4 regions of the Pseudoalteromonas sp. UG3-2 genome follow, and region 1 is predicted to be linked to each of the others. Evidence: predicted binding sites of a transcription regulator. Region 1 holds the regulator's gene; each other region holds the start of a gene.
What was found. Region 1 encodes sigma-54, which starts transcription at its own class of promoters, with help from an activator protein. Its sites were predicted from a motif close to GTTGGCACGNNNNTNGNNT; they were not measured.

Region 1 (5,156 bases):
ATTTATTATGACCAGTAAAGTAATGAACAAACTCGTTTTTTTAGGCTTATTAGCTGCCGCTACCAGCGCGCTCGCCGCGGAGCAAAATGAAGTCATCATTGATTCCGGCAGACAGCAAGCCCAGCTACAGAGCAACATTGGTATTTTTGAGCAAAACGTGGTGATTATCCATGGTGACAGAAAAATCCAAGCCGACCGCCTAGAGGTCCATCGTCGCGCAGAGCTTGGCACCAACAAACAATTATTGGTTGCCACCGGAAGCCCAGCTATTTTTAGTGAAAAGCAAGCGGATGGTAGTTTATTAGAGGCTAAAGCCAATGAAATTCGTTACGACGTCGCAGCACTGACGCTAGTCATTTCCGGTGACGCCGAAATTAGCCAAGCAGGACAAAAAATTAATGCTCAGGTCATCACCTATGATATTGAACAACAACTGATCAGCGCAGAACGTTCAGGACAACAAGACTCCAGGGTCAGAACGGTATTAGTGCCGGTTAATGAGGGCGATGAAAACAAAAAAGAAAAAGAACCATCGCAAGGTAACAATCCATGAGCGTATTAACAGCAACGGGGCTTGCCAAAAGCTACAAAGGCCGACAGGTGGTCAAAAATGTTGAGTTAAGCGTTGAAGCTGGCAGCATTGTCGGTTTATTAGGGCCTAATGGCGCTGGCAAAACCACCACGTTTTATATGATCGTAGGCTTAGTGCCTAGCGACAAAGGTGAAATTAGCATCAATGATGAAGACATCACGTTATTGCCAATGCACAGCCGTGCCCGAATGGGGATCGGCTATTTACCCCAAGAGTCCTCGATTTTTCGTAAGCTTTCCGTATACCAAAACTTAATGGCCATTTTAGAGACCCGTAAGGACTTAACCAAGGCCCAACGCGAAACCGAACTCAATGAACTATTAGATGAGTTTAATATCCAGCATATTCGCGACTCACAGGGAATGGCATTGTCTGGTGGTGAACGACGTCGAGTAGAGATCGCCCGAGCACTGGCGGCCAACCCGAAATTTATTCTCCTTGATGAACCTTTTGCTGGTGTTGATCCCATTTCGGTGTTAGATATAAAGACCATTATTGAACACTTAAAAAATCGTGGCATTGGCGTGCTAATTACGGATCATAATGTCAGGGAAACCCTTGATGTATGTGAAAAAGCTTATATTGTTTCACATGGGGAATTAATCGCATCAGGTACGCCAGAACACGTTTTAGCCGATCAAACCGTAAGAGATGTCTACCTAGGCGAACAATTCAAGCTATAGTTAAGACGTAGTAATAATAACTGTTAAAAGGGATTGTTAAAGATACATGAGGCAATCATTACAGCTGCGCATGGGGCAGCAACTTACAATGACTCCACAACTGCAACAGGCGATTCGCTTGCTGCAGCTCAGTACGTTGGATTTGCAACAGGAAATCCAAGAAGCACTGGATAGCAATCCGTTGCTAGAAGTGGAAGAAGGTGAAAACGCTGATACCGAAAGCTTGGAGCAAAACAACCAAGAAAAATCCGCTGCAGACGAAGGTCAAGCATCTCAGGAAGAAGCGCCTGTCAGTGATTATGAGCTCGATTCTGATACCGCCATGAGTAAAGACACGGTCAGCGATGACTTAGCCATGGACGTCACTTGGGATGAGTATATGAGTGCAGCCCCTGTTGCCAGCTCTGCACCTCTTCCTGATGATGATAATGTTTATCAAGGAGAAACGTCTGAGTCGCTGCATGACTATTTGATGTGGCAATTAGAGCTCACTCCTTTTAGTCCCACGGATAGAGCCATTGCTATTGCTATCATTGAGGCGGTAGATGTCTCAGGATTACTTACCCTAAGCTGTGAAGACATTCTCGACAGCATTAATGACGCAGAAGCAGAGGAACCGATAGAATTAGACGAGGTGGAAGCCGTACTCAAGCGTGTGCAGCTGTTTGACCCTGTCGGTGTTGCCGCGCGTAGCTTGCAAGAGTGTTTGTGTATTCAGCTTAACCAATTTGCACCAGAGACGCCTTGGCTGGCAGAAACCAAAATGATCCTTACCGAGCACATCGATCTGTTGGCGAGCCGAGATTACCGTACTTTAGCGAAAAAAACCCGGCTCAAAGAAGCTGAGTTGAAAGAGGTGATGACTCTTATTCATAGCCTCAACCCCAAACCGGCCGCCAGCATTATTCGTGAAGAGCCTGAGTACGTCATTCCTGATGTCTCGGTAAAAAAAGTAAAAGGTCGCTGGGTAGTTGAACTCAACCCAGATGCTATGCCGAAAATCCGCGTTAATGACCATTATGCGGCCATGTCTAGAACCGCTCGCTCTAGTGCTGATAGCCAATTTATTCGCTCCCACTTACAAGAAGCTAAGTGGTTTATTAAAAGCTTAGAAAGCCGTAATGATACTTTATTAAAAGTAACCAATTGCATTGTCCAACAACAACAGGCATTCTTTGAACATGGCCCTGAGGCAATGCGCCCTATGGTACTTAATGATGTCGCTGAGATGGTTGATATGCATGAGTCTACAATTTCTCGTGTCACCACCCAGAAGTATATGCATACGCCTCGTGGTATCTTTGAGTTAAAGTATTTCTTCTCTAGCCATGTAAGTACCGAAAACGGCGGTGAGTGCTCATCTACCGCGATTAGAGCGCTCATCAAGAAGCTAATAGCTGCAGAAAATACCGCTAAGCCATTAAGCGATAGCAAAATTGCAGATATTTTAGCTGAGCAAGGAATTAAGGTAGCGAGACGTACGATTGCAAAATATCGTGAATCCCTAGCCATTCCACCGTCAAATCAACGCAAAAGCTTGATTTAAGACGTAAAAAACCAAGAAGGAAAATGCTTATGCAACTAAATCTAACTGGTCGCCATGTAGAAATCACAGACTCATTACGAGACTATGTCACCAACAAGTTTGCGAAGCTAGAGAGGCATTTTGATCATATAAATAACGTTCACGTGATCCTTGATGTTGAAAAGCTGGTACAAAAGGCAGAGGCAACATTACACGTCAACGGCGGTGAGCTGTTTGCATCAACCGAGCATCAAGACATGTATGCGGCGATTGATAAGCTCATTGATAAGCTAGACCGTCAAGTTATCAAACACAAAGAGAAGCTCACTCGACACTAAAATGAAATTATGCACATTAGTGAACAAGGACTGTAGCAAAGCTGCGGTCCTTTTTAATAGCAAAAAAAGGATCCTCGAGTACATCAGCGAGTTGGCCCACAAGCAACTGCCTGATGTCGGTAAACACGTCATTCTCGATGCCTTAATGACACGGGAAAAACTCGGCAGTACTGGGATTGGTAAAGGCATAGCCATACCTCATGGTCGGGTTCAAGGTATTGAAGAGATCCTAGCGATGGTACTGGTCAGTAAGCAGCCGATCTCCTTTGAAGCAATCGATAAACAACCCGTGGACATTTTTGTCGCGTTTATTGTCCCTGAGGGCAATAATGAAGAACATTTAAAAACTTTAGCTGCTATAGCTGAAAAACTGCAAGACAAATCGTTTTGTAAACAGCTACGGCACGCCAAGACCGATCAAGAGCTTTACGCGGTTATCCAAGGAGACGATAATGAGTGATGAAGACAAGGGATTAGAGTTAATCATTATTAGTGGCCGCTCTGGTTCTGGAAAATCAGTGGCTTTACGCGTGTTAGAGGACTTAGGCTATTACTGCGTTGATAACATCCCAGTCAACCTGCTGCCTTCTTTGGTGCGCAGCGTATCGGATAATTACAATAAAATCGCTGTCAGCATCGACGTTAGAAACCTACCCAAAGAACAAGACGAATTTAACGACATACTTGAGTATCTTCCTGGATTTGCTAAGCCCGCTCTATTTTATTTAGATAGTGACGATCAGACCCTTATAAAGCGCTTTTCCGAAACCCGACGTTTACACCCACTATCGCTGCATAACTTGCCACTCGATTTAGCAATAAAGAAAGAGCGCGAGCTATTGGATGTCTTGATCACCCGAGCTGACTTTTTACTCGACACTACCAGCCTCAGTGTCCACCAGCTAGCAGAAGAGATCCGCGAGAAGATTTTAGGTAAAAAAGACAAACAACTGATCATCACCTTTGAGTCATTTGGTTTTAAGCATGGTATCCCTAAGCAAGCCGACTACGTGTTTGATGCCCGCTTTTTGCCCAACCCCCATTGGGAGCCAGAGCTAAAACCATTAACGGGCTTAGATCAGCCGGTGATTGACTACCTTGCTAGCCACAGCATAGTGCAGAAGTTTACTTGGCAAATTCAAACTTTTGTGCAAACTTGGCTGCCACACTTAGAGCGTAATAACCGCAGTTATTTAACCATAGCCATTGGCTGTACTGGCGGTCAGCACCGCTCTGTTTATCTGGCGCAAACCATTGGCGAACGCTTTGCCAAAACTCACAGTAACGTCAAAATACGCCACCGTGAGCAGGAAGGCTGATGCAACAAGGGACCTTTTTAATCAAAAACAAACTCGGCTTGCATGCCAGAGCCGCGTCGGTGCTGGCGCAACTAGCGACGCAATTTGATGCCTCGGTCACGCTTTATCAAGGCGATAAGTCAGCCGCCGCTGATAGCGTGCTAGCACTGTTATTGCTTGAGAGCAGCCAAGGTAAAGAGGTTAAGGTGGTGTGCGAAGGCCCTGACGCTGATAAAGCGCTGGCTGAAATTGGCGCCTTGATTGAAAATAAATTCCACGAAGATGAGTAATACCAAGCTGTTTGGATAACTCATCTTTACTGTCCACCTTCACATCCTGTCGTCATAGCTGATCCGGTGGCGCTTTTCTTTACTCTACTTGGTAGTTTTTTGTAAAGTGGGTTACACTGTATTGCCCTCCTGGCGCTGCATGTAAGGTTGCTTCTCTGCAATAAAACAACAAAATAGCTAGGGTAAAATATAAAACCAACAACCATAGTATTCAGTATTAACACGCAAAAGGATGCCTATGCCTGAAGTATTTGAGCAAGACTACACACTGGAACAACTGCAAAAGGTGACAAAAGCCTTAAACAGTGGACAGTTTGTTCAAGTTCGGCGGGTATTAGCTGAAACCGCGCCGTGTGATACTGCTCTTTTACTCGAGTCTTCACCGCATAAAGTCCGTGCCATGCTCTGGCAATTGGTCGACCCAGATATT
Region 2 (5,156 bases), 710 kb from region 1:
TGGTACCAAAATCACCCCCTATTGGAGTATCGAGTTAGGCTACGAGAACTTTGATGAAGCCAGCGATATAGATAGCTCAGCAGAATTGGATGGTGTATCACTTGCGACTAGATTGAGTTTGCCTTTGAACGAGCATTTTTCCGTCTATGCTAAAGGCGGTTGGCTCGAGTGGAATGCCGACATCCATACAGATATCCCTGTTGTTGGCCGTGTTTCCTCAGAATTTGATGGTGGTGACTGGCTCTATGGTGCAGGTCTAGGTCTTAAACTATCTGACCATGTGAACATGAGAGTTGAATACACTCGCTACAAGCTTGAAGAAAAAATTGACCCCGATATGGATGTAGCTAGCCTATCGGTAGAGTACTTGTTTTAGTACAGACACACCTCAGCAAAACATGCTTTGGTTGTAATAAACCAGGTTTATCCCTTTGACCCCTTTTTAGCGCCTATTTTAGGCGCTTTTTTTATTTTAAGACTGTTTATTATACCTTAAACACCGTTACCTTAGCGTTTAATCGCTCCGCTAGTTCTGATAAAACAAGACTGGCATCGGCATTACTTTTTGCACTTTGCGTCACTTCTGCAATACTGCTAGAAAAATCATTAATGTTTTGGCTAATTTCAGCTACCACCGTCGTTTGTTCTTCAGTCGCAGTAGAAACTTGTATATTCATGGCAACTATCTCTTCTACGGCTTCATCTATTTGTGTCATTAGTTTTGCAGACTCACCTGCGCGCTCAACACCACTTGAAGCACTTTGCTGGGCACCTTCCATGGAGGTCACTGCATTTTGCGCCATATGCTGTAGCTTAGATATCATATCGCGTATAGATTCGGTGGCTTTTTGGGTATCGTGTGCCAGCTGTCTAACCTCATCGGCTACCACGGCAAAACCACGTCCAGATTCACCAGCTCTGGCCGCCTCAATGGCGGCATTTAAGGCCAATAAGTTAGTCTGCTCTGCTACTCCTTGGATCATAAGTACCACTTGATTAATTTCATTAGATTGTCCATTAAGTGCCTTGATAAGTTCAGCATTTTCTTTCACTTCCTTGGCCAGCTTTTCTATGGCTGCAATGTTTTGCGAAATAATCGTCTTTCCTTGCCGAGCAAGCCCTGCTGACGTTTCAGCTTTATTAGCGGTATTCAGTGCACTGTTTGCGACCTCTTGAATAGCACTACTCATTTGTGTTGCTGCAGTTGCTATCATCTGTGTTTGCTGCTCTTGCGACTGCGAACTTCCCGCAATGGCTTGACTAATATCGTTAAGTTCTCGTGCTGTCCCCGACAAACTGGCGACCATATCCACCAAGTTTTCTACTAGGTTATGTAAGTTTGCCACCATTGAGTTAAAGTCTTTGGCAATGATACTAAGCTCATCTTGCCCTTCCACTTCAACTCTTTGAGTTAAGTCCGCGTCTTTAGCTATGATGCCAATTCGATTGCGTAATCGGCTTAAAGGAGTATTGATGGATCGGAAAATAAGCAGGCCAACAATGCTCATCAGCACAATAATCACAACCGATGAGGCGATCATGACGGTTTGCGTCGTGCTTGCTTGAGACTCCGATATATTGCGTAAGTTATTAGCTTCTTCCAGTTGTAGTTCAATTAGCGCATGATAGCTCTCACTTAGCGGATCGAAAGCAGCATATAGATCAGTAACAAATTGAGCATAAGGTATATCCATAAATGTGTTGTTATTAACCTTTTGAGTGTACGATTCTAATAGCCGAGTAACAGCAAGTTCAGCTTCCTCCGCATCCTGAACTAGCCGCTGCTCTATTGGTGTTAACTCCGTACTCAAATATCGTTGCCACTCTTTCGATGCTAGGTTTTTTGCAGACTCGATTGTAGCTAATGCTTGTTTGTCTGATAGCTGTTCGCCTCTAAGTTTATGAAATGTATCCACGATTACCACTGCATAATTATCAGAAACAACTTTTATTTGCTTCAAAGGCAGCACTCTGTCATCGTAAAGATGATTAATATTACTGCTTAAATTTGATAGGGTTATGACGGTGAATATGGTGGCAATGATAAATAATACTGCAGGAAGTCCTGACAAGGTCAAAAGTCGACTCTTAACAGATAGAGAGTTCAGCATAAAATGCACATTTATTGAAGTATTAGATAATTAAAGTATTATCTATAGTTAAAAATTTACAATATTAATTACAAATAAAAAAATACTTTCGTTACTTGTCATAGCTAGGAAATGTGCTAGAGATGTATGATCACCACATTGGTCGTGTGCACCGTCCTGTGTCATCTCATAAAAAAGGGAAGCCAGATAGCTTCCCTTGTAGACAAACTCTATATCAATTAACAGTCTTCGTCTTTAGTGTCCATATTTTCTTTAACATCTTCACATGCATCTTCAACGCTGTTGCCTACTTCTTCTACGGTCTCGTCGATGCGCTCACCTGCTTCTTCCGCAGGGCCTTCGCTACAGCCAAAGAGCGTTAAAATTGCTATAAAACCAAATACTTTTGCCAGTGTAATTGCCATTCTCATCATTATCTCCTTACTTTGAAAATTATTTATTACCTAGATGTTTTCGCCTTTTTTGCTTTGCCAAAAATAAACGAGATCACCATAAATGCGATAAAAACAAAAAATAAGATTTTAGCCATTCCTGCTGCGGCGCCTGCAATACCAGAAAAGCCTAAAACTGCAGCGACCAACGCCAAAAATAGAAACATCAAAGCCCAACTTAACATTTTGACCTCCTATGCTGTCATTTCTTGCAGCTGTTTCATTTGATCATGACACCCTTGCATTCGCGACTGGATATCAAGCAATACGCTCTTACACTTAGGTGGTAGTTCACGCTGCAAAGACTTGTTCACTTTTTCAAGCACCTTATCTTCAACTTCTTCAAGCTGCGAAATATAGGTATGCTCTTTATCTGTGCTGATTTTACCGACTAATTTGGTGTATGCTTCACGAATTTCCACGCTGGTTGCCGAATCAGTTTCTACCTCGCCATCATCGATTAGTACGAATGGCTGAAGATCTGAGATAGCTTGAGCTTTCGCCACTATCATTTGGTCAAAAACGTTATTTAATTTAAGGTTGTCTAATTTTTTCTTTGCTTCGGTATAAAAGTCAACGCCACCGTTAAGTACTTTAATAAGTTCTTTCAATGGCTCCATGTCATAATTTGAATTTGCCATAACTCACTCCTTAAAAAATAATAGAAAAATATTTTTACCTAGTCTCCTTTAACTATGCACTTCTGATGCCAAGTTGTAATACACTGTTTATAAATGTTTTTTTCATCCCCCTCACACTTTTGGTGAAAATATTACAGTGCGACTGTAAATAATTCCTGTGTGATTTGCCCACTCTATATTGCTGAACTCCAATACAGATATATAGATAAGTACATCAATATACACTGGCTATACTTTTCACTTATCTATAACCGCCAGAGCTAACTTATATACTTTTCAGTCGCAATATAAATCCCCCAATGCTCGATATTCATACTCTATACGTTATTACAGCATGATTATTTTGAACGCCTCACTTGATAGTATTCATTAACGATTCAACTGAAATTCATAATGGCAGTAATTTTTACAATCCTTGTGACATTGTTATTCAGTAAATCTTGCCGTTAGGTCACTGAAAAAAATTAAAGGTTATAAATATCAAAAGCTTAAAATATGGCATAGACGATGCAAAAGTCATTGTGACAAAGCATAAAAGGAGATACGTTATGAAGAAGACACTAATTGCATCACTATTCTTAACATCGCTGTCAGCTACCTCTGTAATGGCAGCAGGCAATAACTGGGAAGCTGAAGCGGCAGATGCTTGGATTGATGGTAAAGCTGAGGCCACCCTGCTTTTTAATGGCGAGCTAAACAATTTTGATATTAATACCGACGTTCGTAATGGCAAGGTCATTTTAACAGGCGAAGTGGAACGCTCTGTAGATAAAGAGTTGGCTGAAGAGTTGGTACTTGGTATTGATGGTGTAACGGAAGTGGATAATGAGCTCACTATCGTAGACATGTCGGACAACCAAGACAAAGCAGCCATGGAACAGTCCAGTGGTGAGTTCACCGATATGAAAATAGCCACCGTGATCAACTCACGCTACCTATTTGATACGGACATAGACAGTACAGGCATTGATGTCGAGGTGGAACAAGGCAATGTCACTCTCACAGGGCATGTTGAAAGCGATGCAGAGCGTAAGCTAGCTGTGCAAATTGCGCAAAATGCCAATGATGTCGCTAAAGTTGAGAGCAATCTTGAGATCACCAATAACATGGATAGATACAGCGACTCGTAAAGCTTAGGCCTGGGGGGCTCCCCCCCTGAAAATATTTCCCGCTAATGTGATCGATCTTGGTTATGTTGGCTATATATTAAACAGCATTTTAATTTGTGCCTCCAGTTCCATTCCCTTTGACTGGTTTTTTTAGCGTCACTGCCAAGTGGCGTTTTTTTTCGTCCAAGATTACTGCCTATCTCCTAACTTTTCTATTTTTCTTCTTATGCCTTTAGCGATTTTGTAGATTTGCTCTGTAACTTTTACATTGGCCAGTAAAAAACTACAAGCCGCCTTCAAAGCAAAACAGTAAACACTTGTTTTAAATAAACTTTTTATTGGCAAGTCCCTTGCATTTAATAAGTTGAACGTAACGAATAAGGAGCTGTTTATGAGTAATCAAAGTCAACAAACTGCAACTACAAAGCGCAAAACAAACGGTCATGACTCAAGTCACCCTGTGGCGGATCAAATGGCGGATTCCCTTCACTCTTCGGTTGATTCATTTCATCAATCAGCCTCAAAAACCGAAGAAGCTTTGCGCGAGAAGGGCCAAAACTCTAGCGCTGCACTAGCCGATAAACGTCGTGAACTGGAGCGTTCGTGGGAAACCTCTGGAGTGAAAAAGTTCGCCGTCGAGAATCCTGTTAAAACGGCGGGTATTGCCTTTTCTCTTGGAATGTTAGCAACCATGATTTTGAGGAAGAAATAATTATGGCACAACATGCTCAATCGCAAAATGAGCAGCATCACACCGAGCGCACGCCTGCGCTCGGTGAACTTAAAGAAGCTGTCGAGCTACTAGTTAGCAGCTACCAGCAGCTCTTTGTAACCCACGCTCACCTATTGGCAGCTAAGTTTCGA
Region 3 (5,156 bases), 1.2 Mb from region 1:
ATACAGCTCTAAGGCACCGGTGCTGCCGGTTAAGCCGGTGGGCTTATTGTCGTCACGACCAATCCAAGCTACAGTCACGGTATTTTGGTCAAACCCAGCAAACCAACTGTCACGTAAGTCATTGCTGGTGCCAGTTTTCCCCGCCAGTTGCACTGAGGGGAAATGTAAGTTTAAGCGCTTTGCCGTGCCTTTTTTAGTGACTCTTTTCATGCCGTATTTGGTCATATAAACCGCTTCACTGTCTAGCTGTTGCCGTTTACTTACCTGATGTTCATAGACTACTTTACCCACAGAGTCGGTAATGGCCATAACGCTGGTCAACTCGCTATGACGGCCATTGTCTGCCAAGGTGGTATATACTTCAGCCATTTCCAAGCTGGAGAGCTCAAGCGCCCCTAACAGTAGTGATGGATAGAGTGGAGTAGAGTCTGAAACCCCAAGGTTATTAAGGGTATTTGCCACACGACTTACTCCCAGCTCTAAACCTAAGTTCACCGCCGGAATGTTAATACTGCGGCTAAATGCCTCATACATCGGAATTTGTCCGCGATACTGATTATCAAAATTGCTTGGTGACCACACTTGCCCTGAGCTATCAGTGACTTGGATAGGGTTATCGTTTAGCAGCATACCTAGATGAAAATTAGGATTGCTCAAAGCCGATAAGTAAATCGCAGGCTTAACCAAAGAACCAATATTTCGTTTGGTGTCTAATACGCGATTAAAGCCTGAAAACTTTAACTGCCGCCCTGCCACCAGCGCTGAAACCCCAGCCTTTTTCACATTAACCGATAACATCGCCGTTTCCAGCTCTTCGGTTTGGAATCGGCGCTCCAGATAAGGTAAGCCCTTTTTCACGGCATCTTCCATGGCCGCTTGCTTTTGCAAATCAAGATAGGTAAATATTCTCAGCCCGGAATCGACGACTTCATCATCGTGGATAATGGTGTCAAGTTCGCGATTCACCAGCTCAAGGTAGCCAGGAAAGGACTGCAATCGGCTGGCTTTCAGCGGTTTTACAGCAATCGGTCTTTCCAGCGCAGCACGGTATTCAGGGGTTGAAATTAAGCCATTTTCCACCATCAGACGTAATACCAGGTCACGACGCTCCATCACTCTTTCTGGGTATCTTCTGGGGTTGTAATACGAGGGCCCTTTGACCATGGCGACCAACATGGCAATTTGATCAAACTCAAGCTCATCGACCGGTTTACCAAAGTAAAACTCTGCCGCCAACCCCATACCATGGACGCCTTGGTTATAGGCTTGCCCTACAAAGACCTCATTTAAATAGGCTTCTAAAATCTCATCTTTGCTGTAACGAAAATCTAAAATTAAGGCGATAAAGGCTTCGTTTATTTTCCGTATCAATGAGCGCTCGCGGGTGAGGTAGAAGTTTTTAGCCAGTTGTTGCGTTAAAGTACTCCCCCCTTGTACCGTCCTACCCGCTTTGATGTTGGCATATAAGGCGCGCATGATGGACCATAGTGAGACACCGTGGTGTTCGTAGAAGCCGCGGTCTTCCACCACCAATAAGGTTTCTTTAAAAATGGTCGGAAACTTTTCCAGCGGCACAAATTCTCTGTCTTGGCGGGTTTCATTGCCAATACGGGCGATCTGCACGGGCTCTAATCGGGCACGGTTAATGCGCCTACCATCGGCAGCAACGATACTTGCTAGCTTTTTGCCAGCAAAATTAAGGGTAAATATTTGTGCCGTTTCAGGGCCATCGTAAAACTCAAAGGCACGACGATAAATGGTAATGGTACGGCCTTGCACAGTATACTGACCGGTGCGGCTAATGCGGTTTACTAAGGAGTAGTTTAAACGCTCCAGCTCCCACAGCACTTCATCTTCATTAAGAAACTGATCCGGCGAAAATGCCATTGCCCGGGCATAGACCTGAACTGGCAGCTCCCATTTATTGCCTTCAAATTGACGGCTGATTTTAGCGTCGAGGTAAATGACATAAATGGCGACTAAAAACAGTGCGGCAATGCTGCCCTTCCAACAAAACGACCAGATGGCACTTAAAACTCGGCTTTTAGCTCGTTGTAACCGCGACGGAGTGGTTGCTTTGGTGGTCTTTTTTCGTGGGGTTTTAGCTTTGTTGCTTGGCTTTTTTTTGCTGTTGCGATTATTTTTATCCGTCATGGTCCAAGTAAAACTACGTCAAACATTGCCAGATGGTAGGGTATCGTAAATTAACAACTGCTGAAAGCACAAAAAAGTGGGCACCTGAGCGCCCACTTGGTTTAGACAACGAGAATTTTACAATATTGACCGAGAGCCAATTGCTGTAATGCAGTTACTACTGTCCGCGAACTGTCACGAACTCGGGATAGGCATCGACGCCACAATCATGTTGATCCATACCACTGAGCTCTTCTTCCTCACCCACACGGATCCCCATAGTGGCTTTCAATACACTCCAAACAACGTAGGAAGCGACGAAAACAAAGCCTAAAATCGTTACTAAGCCAACGGCTTGACCTTGGAAGGTGGCATCGGCATTAGAAAATGGCACCATCATCACCCCAAGAGCACCACACACACCGTGCACCGAAATAGCCCCTACCGGGTCATCTACTTTTGCTTTATCCAGAGCGACAATGCTAAATACCACTAATGCACCACCTAAAGCACCTAAAATACAGGCCAGCATTGGTGTTGGTGAAGCCGGCTCAGCCGTAATAGTGACCAGCCCGGCCAAAGCACCGTTTAATACCATGGTTAAATCCGCTTTGCCCCACATTAATTTGCATACCAGTAATGCAGCGATAGCGCCTGCTGCTGCAGCAGCATTGGTATTCAACATAATTTGACTTACCGCTATGGCGTTTTCTTTATCTGCTAAAAACAGTTGCGAGCCGCCATTAAAACCAAACCAGCCCATCCACAAGATAAATGTACCTAATGTGGCAAGTGGCATGTTAGAACCTGGGATTGGGTAGATTTCACCATTTTTGCCATACTTTCCTTTGCGAGCGCCTAGCAGCAGCACCCCGGCAAGCGCCGCAGCAGCACCCGCACCGTGCACAATTGCAGAGCCAGCAAAGTCAACAAAGCCCAGTTCAGCAAGGAAGCCACCGCCCCACGTCCAATAGCCCTCAAGCGGGTAAATAAAGCCGGTTAATACCACACAAAAAACCAAAAAGGCCCATAGCTTCATGCGCTCCGCCACGGCCCCTGAGACAATCGACATCGCAGTGGCCACAAACACCACTTGGAAGAAAAAGTCCGATTGCAATGCATGATCGGCATCGGCTGACGGGCTACCAATTAACGCGCCAAGGCTTGGTAAGACACCTCCTTCAGCGTTATCTACATACATAATGTTGTAGCCAATCAGCAAATACATAGTACAAGCAATGGCGTACAGAGCGACGTTTTTAGTAAGGATTTCAGTGGTGTTCTTAGAGCGCACTAAGCCTGCTTCTAACATGGCAAAACCCGCTGCCATCCACATCACTAGCACCCCAGAAATAAGAAAGTAAAACGTGTTTAACGAAAATTGTAGTTCTATTATTGTGTTTTCCATCGTTCGGTCACCCCTTAAATTGCCGCTTCGTCGAATTCGCCAGTGCGGATCCGAACGATTTGATCTAGGTCGTATACAAAGATTTTGCCGTCCCCAATTTTGCCGGTATACGCTGCCTTGGTCAGTGTTTCTACCACGCGCTCGGCGTTTTCACTTAAGGTGGCTATCTCGATTTTTATTTTTGGAATAAAGTCAACTTGGTATTCGGCGCCGCGATAGAGCTCGGTATGGCCGCGTTGACGACCAAACCCTTTAACATCTACCACCGTCATCCCTTCGATCCCGAGATCGGCGAGCGCCTCACGTACCTCATCAAGCTTAAATGGTTTTATTATTGCACTTATCATTTTCATGCTGAGTCCCCTTAGGACAGTTGATCCTGTTAAGAGCAGTAATCCAACCTTTGTGCCAACCTTTTTACTTGTTTATTTACAGAGGGTTATAAATATCGAAAGAATAAAACGCATAAAAAATGCACCATATAGGTGCATTGTTCCGAGCGCTGAACTGCTTTGGTGCGTCGCAATAACGGCAAATGATTAATGCACCATCACACAGTTTCTTTGTCGCTCTTTGGCTTGATATAGGGCTTTGTCGGCTTTACGCATCACTTCACTCAAGCTCTTAGTTTGGCAAGCAGCCAGACCAATACTGATGGTGCAATGGTGATTGTCCTCGACCAGCTTAAAGGGTTGCTCAGCCAGTCGCTTGCGAAAATCCTCTAGCATCTGTGTCGCCACTGCCATATCGGAACTAGGAATGAGCAAAGCAAACTCTTCGCCGCCAATACGGGCAACCACGTAGTGCCCAAACGCACTGCGCAATAAATCGGCAACTTGCTTTAACACTTCATCGCCACTTTCGTGACCAAAGCGGTCGTTGATTGCTTTAAAGTGGTCAAGATCAAGCAGTGCGAGAATATACTGGCTTGGCTTGGCTTTTATTAGCCGCTCTGCCTGTTGACAAAAATAGCGGCGGTTATAGAGCCCAGTTAGGTAATCACGGTGCGCATACTCTTTTATTTCTGCAATCAGATTCAGCTGTTCCATGGTTTGCATGATTCGGCAATGGAACTCTTCATTCATAAAGGGCTTAGCTAAAAAGTCATTGGCCCCATATTTGATAAATTTAGCGGATAAACCGTGGCTTCCTGCACCAGATAAACCGATAATAGCGAGTTCGTCACGACCACGACTATTACGGATCGACTTCACCAGCTCAAAGCCATCCATGGTGGGCATAGCAAAATCGGTCAGTAACAGTTTGATATCGTGATCTGCGCTGAGCATCTCTAACGCTTGCTCACCATCCTCTGCCTCCAATACCGTAAATAGCTGCTTTTCTAGCATTTGTCGCATCACCGCACGACTGATGACCGAATCATCTGCAATCAAAGCTTTGCATCCCTGGTTACGCAATAAGCGTGAGGCCAGTTTGACGGCGTACAAATAAGAATCGCGGTTATCTTTAATGACATAGTCGACCACCCCCATCTCCAGCATTTGCTGGCGGCTGTACTCGTCGATTTTTGAGGTCAATACTACCGTGGGAATATCATGACTGAGGGTGAGCTGCACCACTTCGGCATCCATGGCATCGGGCAGGGTTAAATCCA
Region 4 (5,156 bases), 1.2 Mb from region 1:
CCAATCAACACTATGGTGTTAAAAAACACCTTAGGAGAAGACTATCAGCTTTGCTTTTCTACTGCTCAAGAGCTTGATCTTAGTATATTGCAGCAGCACAGTATTGATCTGGTGATATTAGGTGTGCTTATTACCGAGGGGGGTGGTTTTACTGTTCTTGAAACACTCAAAAAAGACCCGGTAACTTACAGTATTCCAGTGATTGTGATCTCCTCCAGTGTGAGTTTTAAAGATGAGGCTCGAGGCTTACAACTGGGTGCGGTTGATTATATTACGAAGCCATTTAACCCCTTAGTGATTAAAGCGCGAATTAAAAACCATCTGGCTATAAAAAAGAAAAATGACTTATTAGAAAAGCTCGCTGCCGTTGACGGTCTCACCGAACTGCCGAATCGCCGTTATCTTGATGAGCAGATGCACCTGGTTTTGCAACAGGCTAAAGCACAGCACCGTAGTTTTGCGGTGATGCTGGTGGAGGTGGATTATTTTAAGAAATACAATGAGCACTATGGCTATATGCAAGGTGATGAGTGCTTATTTAAAGTGGCTAGAGCTTTAGAGTATGAAGCGAAACAGTGGGATGTAACCATAGGCCGCTTTGATGGCACGCGGTTTGCGCTGGTGTTGTCTCATGTCGACGTCACAAAGTTAAAAGGCTTGGCGCAAGCGCTACAAGCTGCGGTAGCTGAGTTAGCGGTGCCACACCAAACTTCGCCGATTTGTGCCCATGTGAGTGTCAGTATTGGGGTTGTGCATGTAAATGAGCATGCGGGTCATACGCTGGAAAAGCTAGTTGCTACGGCGGACAGCGCGCTGGCAAAAGCACAAGCTCAACAGCTGCCATTGTTTATTGCTGCCCTTGAGCAAAATAGCGGGATGCTAAGTTAACTGGCACCCCGCAGCAGAGTGAGCTCTGTTATTTAATTTGAGCGAGGGCATTGTCGCCGTAGCCAATCAGTTTTTGGTTTTTAAATACTAGCGGCGTACATTCGTCTTTGGTTACTTTGCCATCTGAGTGCTTGCTATTTGTGGCGTAGTATAAAACCTGGTAACTGTCACCGTCTTTGCTTACCAGCTCAGTAAAGTTTGGTGTCTTAAACAGCTCTTTCACTGTTTTAAAGTCAGCGCCCACTTCAAGTTCAGAAATTTTCTCACGGTTTTGTTTTTGTTGATGCTGCCAGCTCGATGAGTTGTAGTCTGATGCCCAGCCATGATCAACCTCGCCATCAGACACAGCCACGATGCAACCTGATAGAAGTGTAGAGCTAAGCGCAGCGATGAGTAATACTTTTTTCATTGTTATTTCCTTTGTAAATGACCCACCCCATGAGTGGGGAAATGATTTCGTTAATGAGTTTACAGCAAATAGTTTGCCAAAAATTTAAATATTTTAAAAACAATGTGTTAGCCGTTTTGTTTGCTGGTTGAATTTATTTTCCCACTAACTATTAGCGAAATTCATCAACAAGTTGAGGAGTTTCGCTAATGTACTTTAGGCAACTCGGTTACGCTGCTCGCCTTGCTTAAACGCCCGAATATTAGCGGCAATTTCATTGACCAAGCGGATAATGGCTTCTTGGCTTGCCCAGGCGGTGTGCGGTGTTAATAGTAAATTGTCACCTTGATACTGCAGCAATGGATTGTCTGGCTGTGCCGGCTCTTGCGAAAGCACATCGACGGCGGCACCAGCGATTTGGCCTTGTTGTAATGCTTGTGCCAGATCGTATTCATTAATGATGCCACCGCGAGCGGTATTTATGATCACGGCGGACTCTGGAATAAGTGCTAAGGTGTCGGCTGCAATTAGGTCGTTGGTTTCACTGGTCAATGGACAGTGCACTGAAACAATATCAGCTTTAGCTAATGCTTGTGTAAACGCTTGGCGTCCAGAACGCACTTCAGTGGCCCCTTTGCGCTCTGCGATAATGACATTGGCACCAAAGGCGTCGGCAACGCGAGCAACGGCTTGACCCAGCGCACCATAGCCAACAATAACAAAATTTTTGTTATGTATTTCGGCAATGGGGTAATCTAAACGACAAAAGATATCGCTTTGCTGCCAGCGTCCCGCTTGGCAGTCTTGCTGGTAGCGGTGAATATTAGTAAGTAGGTTACCCAACATAGTAAAAGTATGCTGAACCACCGATGGCGTTGAGTACCCAGCAACATTGGTAACGGCAACTTGTTGCGCTTTGGCGGCATCCAAATCGACGTTATTGACGCCTGTCGCGGCCACACAAATTAGCTTAAGCTTGGCAAGTTGTGCTAATGACGTGGCATCTAGCTTAACCTTATTGGTAACAATCACTTCTGCGTGCTGACATCGTTCCAGCAGTTGCTCGCTGTTAGTCGTTTGATACACAGTGATCTCTCCAAGCTGAGAAAGTGCGCTAAGATCTGTGCCTGCTAGGGTTTTGGCATCGAGTACCACAATTTGCATTATACCTGTCCTTTACTTGACTTTAGAGTTAACTCTAAGGTTTATACTATCATCGTTGACTAAGATATTCTTGCCAAACCGGAGGTGTAAAGTGATTAAAATAGGTGAGTTGGCAAAACGCTTAGGCGTGTCTACCGATACTTTGCGGTATTATGAGGCCAATCAGTTATTACAGCCGCAAAGTCGAAGCGCTTCCGGTTATCGCTTGTATGACGAACAAAGTGAAAAACAGATGCGCTTTATTCTACGCGCTAAAGAGGTTGGCTTTAGCCTCAAAGAAATACAAGATTTACTTAAAATTCAATTTCAAAAACAACAGCACAGCTGTGAGGAAGTGAAAGCGTTGACAATTGCCAAGCGTGATCAAGTGAGAGCGCGGATTGCTGAGCTGACAAAGTTTGAACAATCACTGTCAACTCTGGCACAGCAATGCTGTGGTGGCGAAGAACCGGCGGTCAGCTGTTCCATTTTAACTGCCTTGGAGGCCCTTGATGAGTGAGTTATTGCTAAACTTCTGGCAACTTTTTTTAGTATCAGCACCTTGGTTATTACTGGGGTTAATATTGGCAGGGTTGCTCAATGTCTTTATTCCCAAAGATCTACTTCAGCGACACTTAGGACAAGAGGGGTTTTGGACCACAGTCAAGGCTGCCTTGATCGGCGCACCTATGCCATTGTGCTCTTGTGGAGTAATACCTGCCGCCGTTGGACTTAGGCGAGCTGGTGGCTCAAAAAGTGCCACTACGGCCTTTTTAGTCTCTACTCCTGAAACGGGAGTCGACTCGATATCGGTTTCTTATGTTCTGCTGGGACCATTTATGGCGGTTATCCGGCCCATCGCTGCAATATGCAGCGCAATTACCGCTGGGGTATTAGTCGGTAGAGAAAAGCAGCCTACACCGCCTTCAGCAGCTGTGGAGCCGCAAGTAAGTTGCTGCGCTGGTGGCGCTGCTGTACCACAAGCCAGCTCGTGTTGCGATACCAAGACCACAGCGCAGGCGGCGTCCAGTGGTATTGAGGCAACGGCGAGTGACACCGCCTCATGCTGTGCAACGCAAAGCCAAGCAGCGGTGTCCTGTGGCAGCAGTAGTGATACAGCGAGCCAAAGCAGCTGCTGCGAAAGTAAAAGCCCCAGTGAAGCCAACGGCCTCATTACGAAACTCACTGCGGCGATTAAGTTTAGCTGTAATAAGCTGCTATCCGACACGGCGGTGTGGTTGTTAATCGGTTTATTCTTTGCCGCTTTGGTGCAAACCTTTGTACCCGAGTCATTTTTATCGCAATGGGGCAGTGGCATTCTGGCGATGACCGCGATGATCCTCATTAGTATTCCGATGTACATCTGCGCTACGGCCTCAACTCCCATCGCGGCAGGCTTGTTGCTAGCAGGGGTATCCCCTGGCGCCGTGCTGGTATTTATGTTGGCAGGACCAGCTACCAATATTGCAACCATTGGCGTTGTTGGTAAAGAGTTGGGACAACGAGCAGTGTTGGCTTACTTAACCGGTGTGATTGCCGTCGCAGTGCTGTTTGGTTTTATCACCGACTTCCTAGTGGAACGCTTTGGTTTTGTGGTGACGCCCATGATTGGGGAAGAGCATCAACTCTTGCCTGCGTGGTTGACGTTAGTCATGGGGCTGTTACTGGCGGCATTGCTATTGCGCTTGGCTATACTCAATTTAGGTAAAGTTGTTAGAAGATAATGAATTATGGTACTTTCTTGGTACCATCAACAGGCTTCTGCTAAGCATTTTATATTCCAAGATTGTCGCTCATTTAGGTGGTCAGAGCTGAAATGCTTAGCGCGACGTTATTTTGCGCGATAGAATGCCTGCCAGTATTCAATAATCCGACAATTTGAGAAGTAAGAGTGGATAAGTACGCTGATATAAGACCCTATAATGATGATGAAGTTGCACCGGCATTAGCTCGCTTAATGGCTGATAATCAGTTTATTGATGTCATTGCCAAATACAATCTCCCAAAGTGGTTGAGTACTTGGCCTGCCATTGCACGTCCGCTGGTGAGAATGAAGCTCAAGAAGAAGTGGGGTGAGGTATCAACTATCGAGCAAGTACAACAGGAAGTTGCCCACTACTTACAGATCCTGATTGATAAAACCACCAGCAAAGTGACTTATTCTGGTTTAGAGACGCTCGACTCGGACACTTCTTATTTGTTTATCTCAAACCACCGCGATATTGTCCTTGACCCTGCTTTAGTAAATTGGGGACTGCACCAGCAGGATATGCGCACGGTACGTATCGCCATTGGTGATAACTTGTTACAAGTGCCCTATATCACAGAGCTAATGCGTCTCAATAAAAGCTTTATTGTGAAGCGCTCGGCAAAGGCACCGAAAGAAATGTTAAAAGCCCTTAGCCAGCTCTCTGCATATATTTATGATTCGCTATCTGAAGGGAATTCAATTTGGATTGCGCAAAAAGAAGGGCGTGCCAAAGACGGTGTAGACCAAACCGATCCTGCACTATTAAAAATGTTGCAACTGCATGGCCGCAAACAGAAGCTGGATTTTGCTCAGTACATTAAGCAGTTGAAGATAGTGCCAGTGGCCATTTCGTATCAATACGAACCCTGTGCCATCTCTAAAGCGAAAGAGCTTTACCATAAAAAACAGTTTGGTGAATACGTTAAGGCCGAAGGTGAAGACATTGCCAGTATTGTTGAGGGCTTTAGCAGTGACAAGGGCCATGTC

Region 2: the regulator sigma-54 is predicted to act here: its motif matches at 3,238-3,256, upstream of R3P39_RS08945 (PA2169 family four-helix-bundle protein).
Region 3: the regulator sigma-54 is predicted to act here: its motif matches at 3,936-3,954, upstream of R3P39_RS17435 (P-II family nitrogen regulator).
Region 4: the regulator sigma-54 is predicted to act here: its motif matches at 1,360-1,378, upstream of R3P39_RS17340 (DUF3192 domain-containing protein).

Annotation. Positions count from the first base shown of each region.
Region 1 is NZ_JAWLJU010000002.1:1,958,952-1,964,107, forward strand. It holds gene lptC (LPS export ABC transporter periplasmic protein LptC) at 1-18, shown strand, start outside; gene lptA (lipopolysaccharide transport periplasmic protein LptA) at 8-553, shown strand; gene lptB (LPS export ABC transporter ATP-binding protein) at 550-1,275, shown strand; gene R3P39_RS11945 (RNA polymerase factor sigma-54) at 1,322-2,821, shown strand; gene hpf (ribosome hibernation promoting factor) at 2,851-3,138, shown strand; gene ptsN (PTS IIA-like nitrogen regulatory protein PtsN) at 3,140-3,598, shown strand; gene rapZ (RNase adapter RapZ) at 3,591-4,457, shown strand; gene R3P39_RS11965 (HPr family phosphocarrier protein) at 4,457-4,726, shown strand; gene mgtE (magnesium transporter) at 4,965-5,156, shown strand, end outside.
Region 2 is NZ_JAWLJU010000002.1:1,249,597-1,254,752, forward strand. It holds gene R3P39_RS08925 (outer membrane beta-barrel protein) at 1-376, shown strand, start outside; gene R3P39_RS08930 (methyl-accepting chemotaxis protein) at 486-2,111, opposite strand; gene R3P39_RS08935 (hypothetical protein) at 2,330-2,521, opposite strand; gene R3P39_RS08940 (DUF1328 domain-containing protein) at 2,551-2,727, opposite strand; gene R3P39_RS08945 (PA2169 family four-helix-bundle protein) at 2,737-3,183, opposite strand; gene R3P39_RS08950 (BON domain-containing protein) at 3,732-4,313, shown strand; gene R3P39_RS08955 (hypothetical protein) at 4,684-5,004, shown strand; gene R3P39_RS08960 (hypothetical protein) at 5,007-5,156, shown strand, end outside.
Region 3 is NZ_JAWLJU010000002.1:3,171,167-3,176,322, reverse strand. It holds gene mrcB (penicillin-binding protein 1B) at 1-2,154, opposite strand, end outside; gene R3P39_RS17440 (ammonium transporter) at 2,312-3,541, opposite strand; gene R3P39_RS17435 (P-II family nitrogen regulator) at 3,556-3,894, opposite strand; gene R3P39_RS17430 (diguanylate cyclase) at 4,081-5,156, opposite strand, start outside.
Region 4 is NZ_JAWLJU010000002.1:3,151,249-3,156,404, forward strand. It holds gene R3P39_RS17335 (diguanylate cyclase domain-containing protein) at 1-888, shown strand, start outside; gene R3P39_RS17340 (DUF3192 domain-containing protein) at 917-1,297, opposite strand; gene R3P39_RS17345 (D-2-hydroxyacid dehydrogenase) at 1,493-2,440, opposite strand; gene zntR (Zn(2+)-responsive transcriptional regulator) at 2,532-2,939, shown strand; gene R3P39_RS17355 (SO_0444 family Cu/Zn efflux transporter) at 2,932-4,143, shown strand; gene R3P39_RS17360 (lysophospholipid acyltransferase family protein) at 4,311-5,156, shown strand, end outside.